Regions from separate parts of the Kitasatospora sp. NPDC004745 genome, predicted to be linked through region 2. Evidence: predicted binding sites of a transcription regulator. Region 2 holds the regulator's gene; each other region holds the start of a gene.

Region 1 (6,488 bases), on a different contig from region 2:
GGTCACCAGGACGGTCAGCAGGCCGAACAGCGCGGCGCAGCCCACTGCGAGCGCCGAGTCCCGCAGCAGGCGGCGGTGACGCGCAGTGACTGAGGTCGCGCTGTTGGTCAGGTGCATGGCTGACACCTTCCCAGTGTCCCGGGTCGATCGGGACGTGGAGTGATAGCGATTCGGCATCGTTTGTGCGGAGAACCTGCGTGCGCCGGGGTGTGAGCGCGGGTGATCGCCGGGGGCGCGGGGAACGACCGTGCCCGTCCGCCGGTTCACCCTGTAGGGCGGTGGTCGTGTGCACGGGGCGTGAGCGACCCGCTCGGAAGCGGTCGGAGAATCGGCACCGGAGGTGCCCGGCCGGTCACCCAGCGTCCAGAACCGGGGTGAAAACCGGCAGGATACTGCATGGCGCGGAAGAATCTGAGTGACTTGGGAATGTTGTCCGGAATCTGTTCGTTGGATCGTTACGTGTGAGCCCCGCGGGGCCCGCACTTCTTGCCCTCTCGGGGCAGGCAGGCAGAGCTCGGCAATTCCAGCAAAGGGAGCAAGCATGGCCACCCGTGCCGTCGTTCGCGACAGGGCCGACCGGACTCGCGCGGCCCGCCCGACCAACCTCGAGGCCGACCGTGACCTGGTTGGCATGTACCTCGACGAGATCGCCAGGACGCCCCTGCTCGATGCCGCCGAGGAGGTCGAGCTCTCGCTGCGGATCGAGGCCGGCGTGTACGCCCAGCACCTGCTGGACGAGGGCGGGTTGCCCGACGGCGTCTCGCGCGAGGAGCTGGAGGTGATAGCCGAGGACGCGGAGCGCGCCAAGGACGTCTTCATCCGCTCCAACCTCCGACTCGTCGTGGCGGTCGCCCGCCGGTACCCGCGCAGCGGCCTGCCGCTGCTGGACCTCATCCAGGAGGGCAACGCCGGCCTGGTGCGCGCCGTCGAGAAGTTCGACTACGCCAAGGGTTTCAAGTTCTCCACCTATGCCACCTGGTGGATCCGGCAGGCGATCACCCGCTCGATCGCCGACCAGTCCCGCACCATCCGGCTGCCCGTGCACCTGGTCGAGGAGCTCGGGCGGATCCGCCGGGTGCAGCGCGAGAAGTCCAAGGAGCTGGGCCGCGAGGCCGACCCGGCGGAGATCGCGGCCGAGCTGGACACCACCGAGGCCCGGATCAAGGACGTGCTCGACTGGGCCCGTGACCCGGTCAGCCTCAACATGTCGGTCGACGACGAGGGCGAGACCCAGTTCGGCGACCTGGTCGAGGACACCGGGGCGACGTCCCCCGAGGACGCCGTGATGGTCATGCTGCGCCGCGAGGAGCTGGACGACCTGATCGGGCGGCTGGACGACCGCACGGCCTCGATCATCCGCTCCCGCTACGGGATGGAGGACGGCCGCGAGCGCACCCTCACCGAGGTGGGCAAGCAGCACGGCCTCACCCGCGAGCGGATCCGCCAGATCGAGAAGCACGCGCTGGCCGAGCTGAAGAAGATCGCGGACCACGCGGGCTTCGAAGCGGCCTGACCGAGCGGCCTGACCGAGCGGCTTGGCCGACCGACCCGGCCCACCGGTCCGAGCGAGCCGCCCGGCCGTGGCACGCGACCGGACCGGCCTCCCGGGCCCCGGTGCGGAGAACTCCGCACCGGGGCCCGCGGTTCGCGGAGCCTAGGCTTGAGGGCGGAACGATCCGGGCGAGCAGCGGAGTGAGCAGGGTGGAAGAGCAGGAGCAGGAGCAGGAGCAGGACCGGGGCCAGCGGAAGCGCGAGGAGCAGCCGGCCGCGGCCAAGGCCCGGCTGGTCTTCCGTGACCCGCTGGACCAGCAGTCGAGCGACGACACCGACGCCGGCTGGGGCGACCGCCCCGGGGCGGGGGAGAGCGGTGGGCGGGGGCTGGACTGGTACCTGAACCAGCGCCCGCCGCACCACGGGGACTGAACGGCGCCGAGCGGCGCCGAAGGGGACGGGAACGGACGGGACGGGAACGGACGTGGCGCGGACGGGGGCCGGGCGGGTGGTGCGGCCCGTCAGCTCCGGGCGGTGACCAGCGCGTCGCGGATCTCGGTGAGCAGCAGCACCTCCTTGGCCTCGGCCTCCGCGGTGGACTCGGCGAGGGTCTTGCGCCGCGCGGTGAACCGGTTCATGGGGACGATCAGGCAGAAGTAGACGACGGCCGCGGTGATCATGAACTGCAGGACGGCGCTGAGCACCGATCCCCACAGGATGAAGATCCCGGACACGACCTCGCCGGTGGGGCTCACCTCGCAGGGGCCCTTGAGGCAGGAGCTGTAGGACGCCAGGTCCTTGGCCCCGAACACGCCGACGATCGGGTTGATCACGCCCTTGACGAAGGCGTTGACGATGTTGGTGAAGGCCGCGCCGATGACGACGGCGACGGCGAGTTCGACGACGTTCCCGCGCAGCAGGAATTCCTTGAAGCCTTTCATGCCGCCGTGAACGACGAAGTCGTCGCCCGGTTACGGGTGATCTTCCAGTGCTCCGGATTGACAACCCGTCCGGCCCACCGCGCCGCCCGGAGGGGGCGGCAGCCCGGCCCGGGCGGGCCCGACCGCGAGTGCCGCGGCCACGGCGAGCAGCACCGCCGCGGGCACCCCGGCCCGCCGCCGTACGACGTGCCGCCAGCGGTGCCACCGGCCGGCGCCGCGCCGGATCGGCGGGAACCGGGGCACCTCCTGCCGGGGCGGGACGGTGGGCGCGGGCAGCGGGATCGAGAGGATCGGGGAGGACATCGGCACCACCGGGGTCGTAGGGCGCCGGCCCCTGCCGGGCCGGCCGCGTTCTGCTGACCCACACGATGGGCGCCCGGCGCCGCCGCGGGAAGCCGTTATCCGCAGCCTGTGGACAACCCGGCCCCTGTGGACGAATCCGTACACCCGCAGGAGTGAGTACGGCCGGCCGGATTGACGACCGGGCCGGTCCGGGGCCACCAGAAGGGCCTGGGACCGCCAGAAAGGCCCGGAACGACGAAGGAGGCCCGGAACGACGCCCGGGAACGACGAGAAGGCCCGCCGCCCCCGCGCGGAGCGGGGGTGACGGGCCTGTCCCGTGTCGTCGACGGTGCCGGCCGGGCCGGCGCCGTGATCAGCTCGCGGCCGGAGCCGGGCTCGAAGCGCTCGAGGAGCTCGAGGCGGAGGACGTCGAGGAGGACGTCGAGGTCGAGGACGAGCCGTTCGAGGACGTCGAGGACGAGCCGGTCGACGCCGAGCCGCCGGAGCCCACCGAGCTGCTGGAGGACGAGCGGCTGTCGGTGCGGTAGAAGCCCGAGCCCTTGAACACGACGCCCACGGCCGAGAAGACCTTGCGCAGTCGTCCCTGGCAGTCGGGGCACGTGGTCAGCGCCTCGTCGGTGAACTTCTGCACCGCCTCCAGGCCGTTGCCGCACTCGGTGCACTGGTACTGGTACGTGGGCACTTGTCTTCCTCCTGGCACTCTCGCCTGATGAGTGCTAACGATGGTCAATGATGCGGCATTCCGCGGGATCAGTCCAGCGACTCCGGTGTGAGATGAGCCGGGTTGAACGCCCGCGCCGTTCCGGGGTGGTGGTCCGGCGCGGACCGCGGGTACCGGCTCAGCCCTTGGCCGCACCCACCAGCTGCCGCGCCGCGGCGTGCTCCGACGGGGCCGCGTCCGCCGCGGTCGCCCCGTCCGCACCGCCGGCGCCGACCGCGCCGCCGGGCGCGACCAGCAGGTGTCGCAGCGCGACCAGCGCGACCAGGCCGAGGCCGGCGCCGATCACCGGCACCAGGAAGCCCGCGGACGGCCCGTTGGCGTCGATCAGCTGGCCGGCCACCATCGAGCCGACCGCCAGGCCGAGGCCGATGGCGCCGGTCAGCCAGGTGAAGGCCTCGGTCTTGGCGCCGTCCTCGACCAGCGTCTCGACCAGGGTGTAGCCGCTGATCAGGGTCGGTGCGATGGCCAGGCCGCAGACCAGCCCGGCGACGGAGAGCGCGACCAGGTTGGGCATGGCCCACAGCGTCGAGCAGCCCAGGACCAGCAGCGCGTAGCTGGCGATCATCCGCTGCTGCACCGCGTGCCGCCAGGCGATCACGCCGTAGAGCACGCCGGCCACCATCGAGCCGCCGGCGAAGATCCCGTACACGGTGCCGGAGGCGTCGTGCTGGCCGACCGAGTCGGCGAAGGCGTTCACCGAGACCTGCATGCCGCCGAAGACGGCGCCGACCCCGAGGGTGACGCCGGCCAGCAGCCGGACGCCGGGCGAGGAGAGGGCGGAGGCGCGCCGGGCGCCGGGGCGCGGCGTGATCCGGGCGGGCGCGGTGCGCCGCTGGGTGGCGAAGACCAGGCCGCCGACGAGGGTCAGCGCGGCCTCGGCGATCAGGCTGGCGGAGGGGTTGACCGAGGTGGCGATCTTGGCTGCCACGATCGGGCCGACCACGAAGGTGAACTCGTCCGTCACGGACTCGAAGGCGAACGCGGTGCTCACCTTGGCGGCGGAGGTGGCGGACGCGCCCTCGGCGCCGAAGGTGGCGACCCAGCGGGCGCGGACCATGGCGCCGATCTGCGGCACGCTCGCACCGGCCGGGACGGCGGCCAGGAACAGGCTCCAGGCCGGGGCGTGCCCGAGCGCGAGGGCGATCAGCACGCCGACCGACAGGGCGTGCACCAGGACGGTGGGGACGAGCACGGTGGCCTGTCCGTACCGGTCCGCGAGGCGGCCGGTCTGCGGGCCGATCAGGGCCTGCGAGACGGCGGCGACGGCGGTCACGGTGCCGGCGGTGCCGTAGGAGCCGTGGGTGTCCTTGACGAGCAGCAGGATGCCCATGCTGAGCATCGCGTAGGGCAGCCGCGCGACGAACGCGGGCACCAGGAACGTCCAGGCGCCGGGCGTGCGGAGCAGCGCCCCGTAGCCGACGCGGGCGGGCGCGCTGGTGGCGCCGGCGTCCTCGGCGTTGTCGACCGTTCGGCGGGCCGTCACGGTCGGTCCTTCCTGCTGCCTGGTAGCGCGGCAGGGCATGGTGTGGCCCCGACGGCGCCGAGAGTCGTCCTCTCGCGCGTCGACCGGGGTAGATACCGGGCCGGTCCGGCGTGTGGGCCGGGGCCGGACCGCGGCCGCCGAGCGGTCGCGCCAACTCTGCGTCAGGCAGATGCTGGGTGTGGTGTATCCATCATACATATACGCGCGTAGATGTCGCGCTGGCCACCATACTACAGGGCAAATCCAAAACTGTCCTGCCTATTGAAGGTGAACGGCGCGTTAAGCCTTGAAAGCCACCCTCAACCCGCCGCCACCCGCCGCCGCCACCCGGCCCGGCCCCGCCGCGAGACCTCCGCCGCGAGACCTCCGCCGCGAGACCCCGCCGCCGCACCCCGCCCGGGCTCACCGCCCGTTCAGCCACCCCGCGAGCTTGCCACCCCGGTCCACGGCCCGCAGGCGCCGCTCGGCCGCCTCGCCGACCTCGTCCGTGGTGACCACCAGCAGCTCGTCCCCGCCGCGCAGCACCGTCGCCTTGTCCGGCACGAAGGAGTTGCCCTCCCGCACCACCAGGGTGACCGCCGCCCCCTTGGGCAGCCGCAGCTCGCTGATCTCCACGCCGGACATCCGCGAGGTCGGCGAGAGCGCGACCGACAGCAGGTGGCCGTGCAGCTTCTCCAGCGGGGCGGACTCGATGCCGAGGTCCTGGCCCATGGCGCCCTCGCCGACCCGCAGCCGCTTGGCCACCCAGGGCAGGGTCGGGCCCTGCAGCAGGGTGAAGACGACGACCAGGATGAAGACGATGTTGAAGACGTCCTCGGCCCGGTGCGCGCCCGACACCACCGGGATGGTGGCCAGCACGATGGGCACCGCCCCGCGCAGTCCGGCCCAGCTCAGCAGCGCCTGCTCCCGCCCCGGGACCTTGAACGGGGTCATGGTGAGCACCACCGAGAGCGGCCGGGCGAGGAACACCAGCACGCCGCCGATGACCAGCGCGGGGGCGACCGAGGAGCCCATGGTCTCGGGCGTGCAGAGCAGGCCGAGCAGCACGAACATGCCGATCTGCCCGATCCAGGCCAGTCCGTCGGCGAAGCCCCGGACGGCCGGGCCGTGCGGCAGCTTGGCGTTGCCGAGGATCACCGCGCAGATGTAGACGGCGAGGAAGCCGGAGCCGTGCAGCAGCGCGCCGCCGGCGTAGGCGAGCACGGTGAGCGCCATCACGGCGATCGGGTACAGGCCGGAGGACGGCAGTGCGACGTGCTTGATCCCGTACGCGCCGATCTTGCCGACCGCGAACCCGACGGCGGTGCCGATCGCCAGCTCGGCGACGATCGTGCCGACCAGGACGTACCAGGAGTCCAGCTCGCCGACGGTGGCGAAGGCGACGACCAGGATGACGACGGGGGCGTCGTTGAACCCGGACTCGGCCTCCAGCAGGCCGGTGAGCCGGTGCGGCAGCGGGACCATCCGCAGGACGGAGAAGACGGCGGCGGCGTCGGTGGAGGAGACGATCGCGCCGAGCAGCATCGAGGTGCGCCAGTCCAGGCCGACC
Region 2 (6,488 bases):
CTCGGCACCGTCCAGGTCGTCCAGCAGCCAGAGGTCGCCGGCGCGGTGGAAGACCACCCGGGTGCCGTCGGTGCTGGCGTTGCGGGCGTAGAAGCCGTCCGGGGAGGTGGTGTGCCGGCGCAGGTCCGAACCGTCGGGGAGGCTGGAGTACAGCTCGCCGACGCCCTCGTGGTCGGAGAGGAAGGCGATCCGCTCCCCCACCCACAGCGGCGAGGAGAGCTGGCCGTCCAGCTCCTCGTGGACGCGGACGAACTCGTCCCGGCCGATCCACAGCTTGCCCGCCCGGCCGCCCCGGTACCGCTTCCACCAGGCCGGCTCGCGGTTGTTGACGGTGGCCAGCAGCACCCTCCCCCGGTCCTCGGCCGGGTCGGCACCCGCGCCGTCCGGCTCGAGGGCGAGCCCGCCGACCGGTCCGTACGGCAGCCGCTCCGACGCGCCGCCGTCCAGCGGCACGGCGTGCGCCCAGGTGCGGCGCAGCGTGGCCTCGCCCGCGGTGGTGGTGGCGATCGGGCGGCCGTCCGCCGTCCAGCCCTGCAGCTGGGTCTGGTCGCTGCCCCAGTGGGTGAGCCGGCGGGAGGGGCCTCCGTCGACCGGCACCACGTGCACCTCGGGCGCGCCGTCCCGGGTGGAGGTGAAGGCGATGTGCCGCCCGTCGGGGGCGAACCGGGGGTGGTGGACCGGCAGGTGGTCGGCCGTCAGCCGCCAGGCCCGGCCGCCGTCCAGCGGGGCCAGCCAGACGTCGTTCTCGGCGACGAAGGTGATCAGGTCACCGTGCAGATGGGGGTGGCGCAGGTAGGCGCCCGCAGGGGTGCTCAGGGGTTCCGTCACGCGGCCAGCGTAGGCACGTGCGCGTACGACGCGCTCCGCTTTTCGCAGACTCCGGCGCCCGGGCGAGCCGCCCGGTCCGGCCGGTCAGGACCAGCGGCCGGTGCGCCCCAGCAGCAGTGCGCCGGCGGCCACGCCGGCGGTCGAGGTGCGCAGCACCGAGGGGCCCAGCCGGTACGGCCCGGCGCCCGCCTCGGCGAAGGCCGCCAGCTCCTCCGGGGAGACCCCGCCCTCCGGGCCCACCACCAGCACCAGGTCGCCGCCCTCCGGCAGCCCGGCGTGCGCCAGCGGCCGGGAGCCCTCCTCGTGCAGCACGGCGGCGAACCCCGCGGCGGCCAGCACCGGCGCCAGCTGCCGGGTGGTCATCGGCTCGCGCACCTCGGGGAAGCGCAGCCGGCGGGACTGCTTGCCCGCCTCCCGGGCGGTGGCCCGCCACTTGGCGAGCGCCTTGGCGCCCCGGTCGCCCTTCCACTGGGTGATGCAGCGGGAGGCGGACCACGGGATCACCACGTCCACGCCGACCTCGGTCATGGTCTCCACCGCCAGCTCGCCGCGGTCGCCCTTGGGCAGGGCCTGGACGACGACGATCCGCGGCGCCGGCTCCGGCTCCCGGCGCACCGCCGCCACCGCGACGTCGATCGCGTCCTTGCCGAGCACCTCGGCGACCGTGCCGTCCACGCCCAGGCCCAGGCCGTCGGCGAGGGTCACCGCCTCACCGGCGGTCAGCCGCTTCACCGCGGCCGCGTGCCGCCCCTCCGGCCCGTCCAGGCGCACCACGGTGCCGGGCGCGGCGGCGGCGATCCGCTCGGTCTCGACGACGAAGACGGGGGCGGTCATGCGGGGAACCTCCGGTGGTGGGGCGGAGCGGGGGCGCTCCGGCTGGGCGGGCACGCGAAACCGGGCGGGCACGCGAAAGGGGTGCCGGGCGGATCCCCGGCACCCCCGCGCGGACGGCTACCGGCCGTTGAACGCGTCCTTCAGGCGCGAGAACAGGCCCTGCTGGCCCGGCGCGAACTGGCCGGCCGGCCGCTCCTCGCCGCGCAGCACCGCGAGCCGGCGCAGCAGCTCCTCCTGCTCGGCGTCGAGCTTGGTCGGCGTCTGCACCTCGACGTGCACTATCAGGTCGCCCCGGCCGCCCCCGCGCAGGTGGGTGATGCCCCGCCCGTGCAGCGGGATCGACTGCCCGGACTGGGTGCCCGGCCGGATGTCGACCTCCTCCAGCCCGTCGAGGGTCTGCAGCGGCACCTGGGTGCCGAGCGCGGCCGCCGTCATCGGGATGGTGACGGTGCAGTGCAGGTCGTCCCCGCGCCGCTGGAAGACGGTGTGGGTGGTCTCGGCGATCTCGACGTACAGGTCGCCGGCCGGGCCGCCGCCGGGGCCGACCTCGCCCTCGCCGGCCAGCTGGATCCGGGTGCCGTTGTCGACGCCCGCCGGGATCTTGACGGTCAGGGTGCGGCGGGCGCGCACGCGGCCGTCGCCGGCGCACTCCGGGCACGGGGTCGGCACGACGGTGCCGAAGCCCTGGCACTGCGGGCAGGGGCGGGAGGTCATGACCTGGCCCAGGAAGGACCGGGTGACCTGGGAGACCTCGCCCTTGCCGCGGCACATGTCACAGGTCTGCGCGGAGGTGCCGGGGGCCGCGCCCTCGCCGCTGCAGGTGGTGCAGGTGACGGCCGTGTCGACCTGGAGCTCCTTGGTGGTGCCGAACGCGGCCTCCTCCAGGGTGATCTCCAGCCGGATCATGGCGTCCTGCCCGCGCCGGGTCCGCGAGCGCGGTCCGCGCTGGCCGGCCGCGGCGCCGAAGAAGGCGTCCATGATGTCCGAGAAGCCGAATCCGGCCGCGCCGGCGCCGAAGCCGCCCGCGCCCGCGCCGCCGCCCGGGGACAGCGGGTCGCCGCCGAGGTCGTAGACCTGGCGCTTCTGCGGGTCGGAGAGCACCTCGTAGGCGGCGTTGATCTCCTTGAACCGCTCCTGCGTCTTCGGGTCCGGGTTGACGTCCGGGTGCAGTTCGCGTGCCAGGCGCCGGAACGCCTTCTTGATCTCGTCCTGCCCCGCATCCCGTCGGACGCCGAGTACCGCGTAGTAGTCCGTGGCCACCAAATGCTCCGCTTGTTCCGCCTGTAGAAGTGCTGCGACTGGACACCGCCGTTACCCGTGCAACGGCGGTCGATTGCTACGACTCGGCCAGGATCTGACCCACGTACCGCGCCACCGCACGCACCGCCCCCATTGTGCCCGGATAGTCCATCCGGGTCGGACCGATCACACCCAGTTTGGCCACGCTCTCGTCGCCCGAACCGTAACCGACCGACACCACCGAGGTGGAATTCAGCCCCTCGTAGGCGATCTCGCGCCCGATCCGGACCGTCATCCCGGCGTCCGCGGTCTCACCCAGGAGGCGGAGCAGGACGACCTGCTCCTCCAGGGCCTCCAGCACCGGCTGGATGGTGAGCGGGAAGTCGTGGCCGAAGCGGGTCAGGTTGGCCGTGCCGGCCAGCATGATCCGCTCCTCGTTCTGCTCGGCGAGCGCCTCGAACAGCGTCGCCAGGACGGTGGTGACGGTCGGCCGGTCCGCCTGCTCGAACATCGCCGGGAGCTCCTCCAGGAACCCCGGCACGTCCGGCAGCCGCTGGCCGGCGGCCCGCGCGTTGATCCGGGCCCGCAGGTCCGCCAGGACCGTCTCGCCGACGGTGCCCGGGCAGTCCACCATCCGCTGCTCGACCCGGCCGGTGTTGGTGATCAGCACCAGCATCACCTTGGTCGGGGCGAGGGCGACCAGCTCGATGTGCCGGACGGTGGAGCGCGACAGCGACGGGTACTGCACCACCGCGACCTGCCGGGTCAGCTGCGCGAGCAGCCGCACCGTGCGGGCCACGGTGTCGTCCAGGTCGACGGCGCCGTCCAGGAAGTGCCGGATCGCCCGGCGCTCGGGGGCGCTCATCGGCTTGATCTCGGCGAGCTTGTCGACGAACAGGCGGTAGCCCTTGTCGGTGGGGATGCGCCCGGCGCTGGTGTGCGGCTGGTGGATGTAGCCCTCCTCCTCCAGCGCCGCCATGTCGTTGCGCACGGTCGCCGGGGAGACCCCGAGGTTGTGCCGTTCCACCAGGGCCTTGGAGCCGACCGGCTCCTCGGTCCCCACGTAGTCCTGGACGATCGCGCGGAGCACGGCGAGCTTGCGGTCGTCCAGCTGGCGGATCTCACCGGCCATGGGGCACACACCTCCGTCTTCGCACGTTGTCCGTCTGTGTCACAGATGCTGCCGACCGCTCCGGGAAGGCCCCGGATCCGGTGACCGCCCTGGCACTCTGAACGTACGAGTGCCAGAACCGTACCTGCCAGTGTAAGGCCCGGGCCTTGAGGCAGGAACGGCCCGGCCGGAGTGATCCTGCCCGCAGTTCCCGGCGCGGGGGTGGTGCCGTGGGGCCGTCCGGGTGGCAGCATCGGAAGCGACGGCGAATGGAGGAGCAAGCGATGTCGAGCTCGGGCCAGCACACCCGTTTCGCGCCCGACCGCGGTCTGACCGGCCGCATGGTCGTGACGATGTTCGTGATCGGGTTGCTGTACGTCGGTTTCACCGGCCTGCTGATCGCGCTCCTGCGCGGCGCCTGGCCACTGATCGTCCTCATCTCCGGCGGGCTGTTCGTGGCCCAGTTCTGGTTCAGCGACAAGATCACCGAGCGGGCGATGGGCGCCCACCAGGTGAGCCCGGAGCAGTACCCGCAGCTGCACGGCACCATCGACCGGCTCTGCGCCCTCGCCGACATGCCCAAGCCCCGGGTGGCGGTCGCCGACAACGACATGCCGAACGCCTTCGCCACCGGCCGCAACCCGCAGAACGCCGTGGTCTGCGTCACCACGGGGCTGCTGCGCCGGCTGGAGCCCGAGGAACTCGAAGGGGTCCTCGCCCACGAGCTGTCGCACGTCGCCCACCGGGACGTCGCGGTGATGACCGTCGCCGGGTTCCTCGGCGTCCTCGCCGGCGCGATGACCCGGATCGCGGTGTACGGCGGCTTCATGGGCGGCGGCCGCAACAACAACGACCAGAACGCGGCCATCGTCGCCCTGATCATCCCGCTGGTGTCGATGGTCGTCTACGCCATCAGCTTCCTGCTCACCCGGCTGCTCTCCCGCTACCGGGAGCTCGCCGCCGACCGCGCCGCCGCCCAGCTCACCGGCCGGCCCAGCGCCCTGGCCTCCGCCCTGACCAAGGTCACCGGGCAGATCGCCGCCATCCCCAGCAAGGACCTGCGCCAGGCCCAGCCCTACAACGCCTTCTACTTCGCCCCCGCGCTCGGCGCCCGGGAGACCGCCGCCCAGCTGTTCTCCACCCACCCGACGCTGGAGAAGCGGCTGGACCAGCTGGCGAAGATCTCCGAGCAGCTCGGCCGCTGACCGCGGGGCTCCCCCGCCCACCGCCGCCGCGCCGCCTCACCGGCCCGCCGCCTCGTCACCCCTCCGCCCCGCCACCCCTCCGCCTCGACGCGAAAGGACCACCGTGGGAATCCTGGACGCCCTGTTCGGCCGCACCAAGCCCGTCAAGCCCGACCTCGACCAGCTGTTCGGCGTGCCGTCCGCCGCCCTCACCCTGGAGGCCGGCGCCGGGTTCACCCCCACCGGGCTCGGCTCGGTGTGCTTCGCCGCCGTCGAGGGCGCGGCCTTCGGCCAGGTCGAGCAGCAGGTGCGGGAGCTGCTGGACGCCGACACCGAGCGCGGCGGCGTCCCGGTGGAGGCCTCCAAGGACGGCTACGGCTACTCCTGGCTGCTCGCCCGGCACACCCCCGAGGAGCTGCCCGAGCTGGTGAACGACCTGCACGCGGTCAACAGCGAGCTGGAGGGGAACGGCTTCGGGCCGCAGCTGCTCTGCTCGCTGGTGGGCTTCCGCGACCCGCAGGGCCGGTCGCTCGCCCTCGTCTACCTGTACAAGCGCGGCACCTTCTACCCCTTCGCGCCGATGCCCGGCGGCGGCGAGCGGCGCAACAGCCCGCTCGAACTGCAGGTCAACGCCCTGCTCGGGAACGACCTGCGGCTGGAGAAGGACCTCAGCCGCTGGTTCCCGGTCTGGGGCGCGCCCGGACTCTGACGGTCCGTCCGCACTCCCTATAGTCGCCTGCATGCGCAGCCGCCAGTACGGACCCGACCTGACCCCGCCGTGGAAGAAGCAGACCCCCGCCCCGGAGGTGCCGGCCGACCGGGACCTGGTCGTCGAGGAGGCGGCCACCGGCTTCTGCGGCGCGGTGGTGCGCTGCGAGAAGACCGCCGAGGGCTTCACCGTCACCCTGGAGGACCGCTTCGGCAAGCACCGGGTGTTCCCCCTGGTGCCGCGCGGCTTCCTGCTGGACGGCCGGGTGGTCACCCTGGTCCGCCCGGCCGGCCCCGCCCCCGCCCGCACGCCCGGCCGCACCGCCTCCGGCTCGGTCGCCGTCCCCGGCGCCCGGGCCCGGGTGGCGCGCGAGTCGCGGATCTACGTCGAGGGCCGGCACGACGCCGAACTGGTCGAACGCGTGTGGGGCGACGACCTGCGCATCGAGGGCGTGGTCGTCGAGTACCTGCAGGGCGTGGACGACCTGCCCGCGATCGTCGCCGAGTTCGCCCCCGGCCCCGGCCGGCGGCTCGGCGTCCTGGTCGACCACCTGCTCCCCGGCACCAAGGAGCACCGAATCGCC
Region 3 (6,488 bases), on a different contig from region 2:
CCGTCGACGGCCGCCACCAGGGCGCCGGCCTCGGCACGGCGCTGCTCACCGACCTGATCCGGGAGGCCGCCCGGCGCGGCTGCGCCGAACTGCTGCTGGAGGTGCGGGTGGACAACCCGCGCGCCCAGCGGCTGTACGAGCGCCACGGCTTCGAACCGGTGGGCATCCGGCGCGGCTACTACCAGCCCGCCAACGTCGACGCGCTGGTGATGCGCCTCGACCTCCCGAGCACTGACAGCACTGACCCGAAGGACATTGAGGACACCCGCCATGGCTGACGAACCGCTCGTCCTCGGCATCGAGACCTCCTGCGACGAGACCGGCGTCGGCATCGTGCGCGGCACCACGCTGCTCGCCGACGCGGTCGCGTCCAGCGTCAACGACCACGCCCGCTTCGGCGGCGTCGTCCCGGAGATCGCCAGCCGCGCCCACCTGGAGGCGATGGTCCCCACCATCCAGCGCGCCCTGGACACCGCCGGGGTCAAGGCGAGCGACCTGGACGGCATCGCGGTCACCGCCGGCCCCGGCCTGGCCGGCGCGCTGCTGGTCGGCGTCAGCGCCGCCAAGGCGTACGCCTGGGCGCTCGACAAGCCGCTGTACGGGGTCAACCACCTCGCCTCGCACATCTGCGTCGACCAGCTGGAGCACGGCCGGCTGCCCTCGCCGACGATGGCGCTGCTGGTCTCCGGCGGGCACTCCTCGCTGCTGCTCAGCGAGGACATCACCACCGACGTCCGGCCGCTCGGCGCGACCATCGACGACGCGGCCGGCGAGGCCTTCGACAAGGTGGCCCGGGTGCTCGGCCTGGGCTTCCCGGGCGGCCCGGTGGTCGACCGCACCGCCCGCGAGGGCGACCGCAAGGCGATCGCCTTCCCGCGGGGGCTGAGCGGGAAGAACGACCCGGCGTACGACTTCTCCTTCTCCGGCCTGAAGACCGCCGTCGCCCGCTGGGTGGAGGCCAAGCGCCGGGCCGGCGAGGAGGTGCCGATCGCCGACGTGGCGGCGTCCTTCCAGGAGGCCGTCACCGACGTGCTCACCCGCAAGGCCGTCAAGGCGTGCAAGGAGAACGGCGTCGACCACCTGATGATCGGCGGCGGGGTGGCCGCCAACTCGCGGCTGCGCGAGATGGCCCAGCAGCGCTGCGACCGGGCCGGGATCCGGCTGCGGGTGCCCCGGCCGGGCCTGTGCACCGACAACGGCGCGATGGTGGCGGCGCTCGGCTCCGAGATGGTCTGGCGCGGTCGCACGCCGTCCGCCTTCGACCTGTCCGCCGACTCCTCGCTGCCGGTGACCGAGGTGCACGTCCCGCACACGGACCTGCACGGCCAGGCCTACGACGCCCTCGGCGGTGGCACGGCATGACCGTCGCCGCCATGTGGGAGGCCCGGGCCGCCGACGGCCGCGGGGCCGAACTCACCGCCTGGGTGCGGGAGGTGGCGCTGCCGGCGCTGCGCGGCTCGCCCGGGCTGGAGCGCACCGAGCTGTTCGGCGCGCCCGGTGAGCGGGTGCTGCTGATCACCTGGTGGGCCGGCGAGGCCGTACCGGTCGCCGAACCGCCGGCCGAACTGCTCGGCCGCCCGGTGCACCGCTGGTCCTTCACCAGTCAACACGTCGAGTAGGGCCTCACCGGGAACCGCGACCCGGCCCGTTACCGTGCATAGCTGATAAGAAGCTGGACGGATCCGGGGAGCGCGGTGCGGTGAGCAGGGACGGGCGGAGCAGGACCAGGACGTACGCGGTGGGGGCGCTGGCCCTGCTGGCCCTGGCCACCGGATGCGGGGACAACGGCGGCGGCACCGCCGCCGCCCCGGCCCCTGCCGGGACCTCGGCGGGCGTGCCGCAGCCCACCGGCGGCGCCGCGTCGACCGGCCCGGCCGGCACGCCCGCCCCCGCCCCGGCGGCCGGTGACGCGGCGGCCTGGGCGAAGTGGAACCTCAAGCCGCTGGCGCCGGCCCCCGCACCGCCCGCCGACAAGCCCGTCAAGCTCGAACGGACGGGCACCGTACCGGTGTTCAGCGACATCAAGACGAGCGACAAGGTCGTCTTCATCACCATCGACGACGGCGCCGAGAAGGACCCGAAGTTCGTCGAGATGCTGACCGAGCTGAAGGTGCCGATCTCGATGTTCCTGACCAAGGACATCGTCAAGAACGACTACGGCTACTTCAAGCCGCTGCAGGCCCTGGGCAACCACATCCAGAACCACACCGTCAGCCACCCGGTGATGAGCAAGATCCCGCCGGAGAAGCAGAAGTCCGAGATCTGCGACGACCAGGCCGCGCTCACCCAGCAGTACGGCACCGCCCCGCTGCTGTTCCGCCCGCCCTTCGGCGACGGCGCCAACACGCCGACCCTGAACACCTCGGTGCAGCAGTGCGGCCCGCGCGCGATCGTGCTGTGGCGCGAGTCGATGCAGATCCACGACATGCAGTACCAGGCGGCCGACAAGAAGCTGAAGTCCGGTGACATCATCCTGGCGCACTTCCGTGGCCCCAAGGAGCTCAAGGGCGCCACGATGACCCAGATGTTCGCCGACCTGCTGGCCCGGATCCAGGAGCAGGGCTTCTCGGTGGCCCGGCTGGAGGACTACATCCAGCCCCCGGCCTCCTAGGAGCCGTCCGGGAGCCGCCCGGCGGCCCGTCAGGCCGGGTGGCCGAGCATCATCAGCGGGCCGTGGTCGGTGCGGCTGAGGATCACCGTGACGGAGTTCGGGCCCGAGGGCTTGAGCTGGCGGCGCAGCTCCTCCGGGGTGATCGCCATCCCGCGCTTCTTGATCACCACCGTGCCGACCCCGCGCTCGCGCAGCAGCGCCTTCAGCTTCTTGATGTGGAACGGCAGCACGTCGGTGAGCTCGAAGGCGTGCGCGTACGGGGTGGGGACCAGGCGGTCCGAGGTGAGGTAGGCGATCTTCGGGTCGATCAGCCGGCCGCCCACCTGCTCGGCCACCTCGGCCACCAGGTGGGCCCGGATCACCGCGCCGTCCGGCTCGTACAGGTAGCGCCCGACCGGGCCGGCCGGCGGGTCGGGCAGGTCGCCGCCGGTCAGGCTGGCGGCCTGCGGCAGCAGGGTGGCGCGGTGCGGTCGGGAGGCCCCGGTGCCGAACCAGAGCACCGCCTCCTTGACGTCGCCGTGGTCGGAGACCCACTCCGCCTCGGCGTCGGCCGGGACGGCCTCGTGCGGAATGCCCGGGGCGACCTTCAGCGCGCCGATCGGGGTCCGGCGCCCGGCCTCGATCGCCCAGGACAGCGGCGGGGCGTACGCCTCGGGGTCGAACACCCGGCCGCGGGCGGTCCGCCGGGCCGGGTCGGTGAACACCGCGTCGTAGCCGGTCACGTCCATGTCGGCGACGTCCGCGCACTCCACCCGGACCAGGTCGGACAGGCCCAGCGCGGCCGCGTTGGCGGCGGTGGCCGCGCAGGCCGCCGGGTCCCGGTCGACGGCCAGCACCTCGATGCCGGCCCGGGCCAGCGCCAGGACGTCCCCGCCGATGCCGCAGCACAGGTCGGCCAGGCGCCGGACGCCCAGGTCGGCGAAGCGGCGCGCCCGCCACTCGGCCACGCTGCGGCGGGTGGACTGCTCGACGCCGTTGGGCGTGAAGTACATGAGGTCGGCGTCCGCCCCGAACTTCGCCCGCGCCCGCTGCCGCAGCCGGGCCTGTCCGAACGCCGCCGACACCAGCTCCGCCGGGTGCCCCCGCCGCAGCCGGGTGGCCAGCGCCAGCTCCTCCTCGGGCGCGAACTCGCGCAGCTCGGCGAGCAGGGCCTGGCCTTCGGCGGTCAGCAGGGGCTGGAGGTTCTCGGTGTCCACGGGCCCATTCTGACCGGTTCCGGAGGAACCCCGCGGATCCCGGCCGGCCGCGGCGGAGCGGGAGGGCGGGGCGGGCCCGGGCGCCGGCGCCGACCCGGATCCCGGTCGGCGCCCGGCGGTTTCGGACCGGCCGCCGCGGAGCAGGAAGGCGGTGACCGGCACGGCGCCGGGCAGCGGGCCGGGCGACGCCTCCCCGGCCCGGCCGCCCCGGGCGCACACGTGTACGACCACCCGTCCGTTGCCGGGATCCGCGGGCGCGCCGTTGGCACTCTGGTTGACTGAGTGCTAACACGGGCCTATGGTCGTCCTTGGCACTCCCCACTGGGGGAGTGCTAACGCGAAGACGCGTGCCTGACCCCCGCGACGGCAGGCCCGCAGGTTCGCTCCTACCCGTTAGAAACCCCGTAATCTCCGAAGGGGAGCTCGGACGTGACCACCAGCAGCAAGGTTGCCATCAAGCCGCTTGAGGACCGCATCGTGGTCCAGCCGCTCGACGCCGAGACCACCACGGCCTCCGGCCTGGTTATCCCGGACACCGCCAAGGAGAAGCCCCAGGAGGGCGTCGTCCTGGCCGTCGGCCCGGGCCGCTTCGAGGATGGCCAGCGTCTGCCGCTCGACGTCGCCGTCGGTGACATCGTCCTGTACTCGAAGTACGGCGGCACCGAGGTGAAGTACCAGGGCGAGGAGTACCTCGTCCTCTCCGCCCGCGACGTTCTCGCCATCATCGAGAAGTAAGTCGTCCCGACCCGCCCCGGATCCGTGTCACTTCGTGACAGTGGCCCGGGGCGTGGTCGTTGGTTCACGTAATCCGGCGACCGGTGGGCCGGTCGCAGCCCCGAAGGAATAGGGAACATGGCGAAGATCCTGCAGTTCGACGAGGACGCCCGCCGCTCGCTGGAGCGCGGTGTCAACAAGCTGGCCGACACCGTCAAGGTGACCATCGGCCCCAAGGGCCGCAACGTCGTCATCGACAAGAAGTTCGGCGCCCCGACCATCACCAACGACGGTGTCACCATCGCCCGTGAGGTCGAGCTGGACGACCCGTACGAGAACCTCGGCGCGCAGCTCGTCAAGGAGGTCGCCACCAAGACGAACGACGTCGCGGGTGACGGCACCACCACCGCCACCGTGCTGGCCCAGGCCCTGGTCAACGAGGGCCTGCGCAACGTCGCCGCCGGTGCCGGCCCGGCCGCCCTGAAGAAGGGCATCGACAAGGCCGTCGCCGCCGTCTCCGAGCACCTGCTGTCCGTCGCCCGCGAGATCGAGGGCAAGGACGACGTCGCCGCCGTCGCGTCCCTCTCCGCGCAGGACACCCAGGTCGGCGAGCTGATCGCCGAGGCGATCGACAAGGTCGGCAAGGACGGTGTCATCACCGTCGAGGAGTCGAACACCTTCGGCGTGGAGCTGGACTTCACCGAGGGCATGCAGTTCGACAAGGGCTACCTGTCGCCGTACTTCGTCACCGACGCGGAGCGTCAGGAGGCGGTCCTCGAGGACCCGTACATCCTGATCAACCAGGGCAAGATCTCCTCCATCCAGGAGCTGCTGCCGCTGCTGGAGAAGATCCTGCAGGGCGGGGCCTCCAAGCCGCTGCTGATCATCGCCGAGGACGTCGACGGCGAGGCGCTGTCCACCCTCGTGGTGAACAAGATCCGCGGCACCTTCAACGCCGTCGCCGTCAAGGCCCCGGGCTTCGGCGACCGCCGCAAGGCGATCCTCGGCGACCTGGCCACCCTGACCGGCGGCACGGTCATCTCCGAGGAGGTCGGCCTCAAGCTCGACCAGGTCGGCCTGGACGTGCTGGGCACCGCCCGCCGCGTGACCATCACCAAGGACGAGACCACCGTCGTCGACGGCGCCGGTGACGCCGAGGCCGTCGCCGGCCGCGTCGCCCAGATCAAGGGCGAGATCGCCGCGACCGACTCCGACTGGGACCGCGAGAAGCTGCAGGAGCGCCTGGCCAAGCTGGCCGGCGGCGTCTGCGTCATCAAGGTCGGCGCCGCCACCGAGGTGGAGCTGAAGGAGCGCAAGCACCGCCTCGAGGACGCCATCTCGGCGACCCGCGCCGCGGTCGAGGAGGGCATCGTCGCCGGTGGTGGCGCCTCCCTCGTCCACGCCGCCAAGGTGCTGGAGGACGGCCTGGGCCTGTCGGGCGACGAGGCGACCGGTGTCGCGGTCGTCCGCAAGGCGCTGCACGAGCCGCTGCGCTGGATCGCCCAGAACGCCGGCCTCGAGGGCTACGTCATCACCCACAAGGTCGCCGAGCTGGAGACCGGCCACGGCTACAACGCGGCCACCGGCGAGTACGGCGACCTGCTGAAGGCCGGCGTCATCGACCCGGTCAAGGTCACCCGCTCCGCCCTGGAGAACGCCGCCTCGATCGCCTCCCTGCTGCTCACCACCGAGACCCTCGTGGTGGAGAAGAAGGAGGAGGAGGCCGACAACGGTCACTCCCACGGCGGCCACGGCCACTCGCACTGACGCCCGAACCGTCTGACCGGAGGCCCGGCCGCACCCCTCACGGGGCGCGGCCGGGCCTTCCGGCTGTGTTTTCGCCCGCTCGCGGGAGGAGGGCTCGGGGCGGGGCCGTCGGCCGTTGGCCTTCCGGCTGTGTTCCATCCTTCAACTATCAGTAGAATTTTGCGCACAGCAAAGATTGCCTTATAACTGAGGCATGATCG

What was found. Region 2 encodes HrcA, which represses chaperone genes, less so after heat shock. Its sites were predicted from a motif close to TTNGCACTCNGNNNNNCNGAGTGCNAA; they were not measured.
Region 1: ACFYUY_RS15655 (FmdB family zinc ribbon protein) is a predicted target of HrcA. The motif match lies at 3,429-3,455, and genes of this name have one in related genera.
Region 3: groES (co-chaperone GroES) is a predicted target of HrcA. The motif match lies at 4,070-4,096, and genes of this name have one in related genera.

What each region holds. Positions count from the first base shown of each region.
Region 1 is NZ_JBIALK010000007.1:182,018-188,505, forward strand. It holds gene ACFYUY_RS15635 (phosphatase PAP2 family protein) at 1-117, opposite strand, end outside; gene ACFYUY_RS15640 (sigma-70 family RNA polymerase sigma factor) at 542-1,513, shown strand; gene ACFYUY_RS15645 (hypothetical protein) at 1,702-1,923, shown strand; gene mscL (large conductance mechanosensitive channel protein MscL) at 2,013-2,432, opposite strand; gene ACFYUY_RS15655 (FmdB family zinc ribbon protein) at 3,088-3,417, opposite strand; gene ACFYUY_RS15660 (MFS transporter) at 3,575-4,939, opposite strand; gene ACFYUY_RS15665 (potassium/proton antiporter) at 5,342-6,488, opposite strand, start outside.
Region 2 is NZ_JBIALK010000002.1:124,912-131,399, reverse strand. It holds gene ACFYUY_RS04020 (PDZ domain-containing protein) at 1-828, opposite strand, end outside; gene ACFYUY_RS04015 (16S rRNA (uracil(1498)-N(3))-methyltransferase) at 913-1,662, opposite strand; gene dnaJ (molecular chaperone DnaJ) at 1,780-2,922, opposite strand; gene hrcA (heat-inducible transcriptional repressor HrcA) at 2,999-4,033, opposite strand; gene htpX (zinc metalloprotease HtpX) at 4,297-5,217, shown strand; gene ACFYUY_RS03995 (hypothetical protein) at 5,321-5,905, shown strand; gene ACFYUY_RS03990 (DUF3097 domain-containing protein) at 5,937-6,488, shown strand, end outside.
Region 3 is NZ_JBIALK010000008.1:92,232-98,719, forward strand. It holds gene rimI (ribosomal protein S18-alanine N-acetyltransferase) at 1-278, shown strand, start outside; gene tsaD (tRNA (adenosine(37)-N6)-threonylcarbamoyltransferase complex transferase subunit TsaD) at 271-1,362, shown strand; gene ACFYUY_RS16525 (hypothetical protein) at 1,359-1,619, shown strand; gene ACFYUY_RS16530 (polysaccharide deacetylase family protein) at 1,700-2,611, shown strand; gene ACFYUY_RS16535 (methyltransferase domain-containing protein) at 2,641-3,807, opposite strand; gene groES (co-chaperone GroES) at 4,237-4,542, shown strand; gene groL (chaperonin GroEL) at 4,660-6,288, shown strand; gene ACFYUY_RS16550 (LysR family transcriptional regulator) at 6,482-6,488, shown strand, end outside.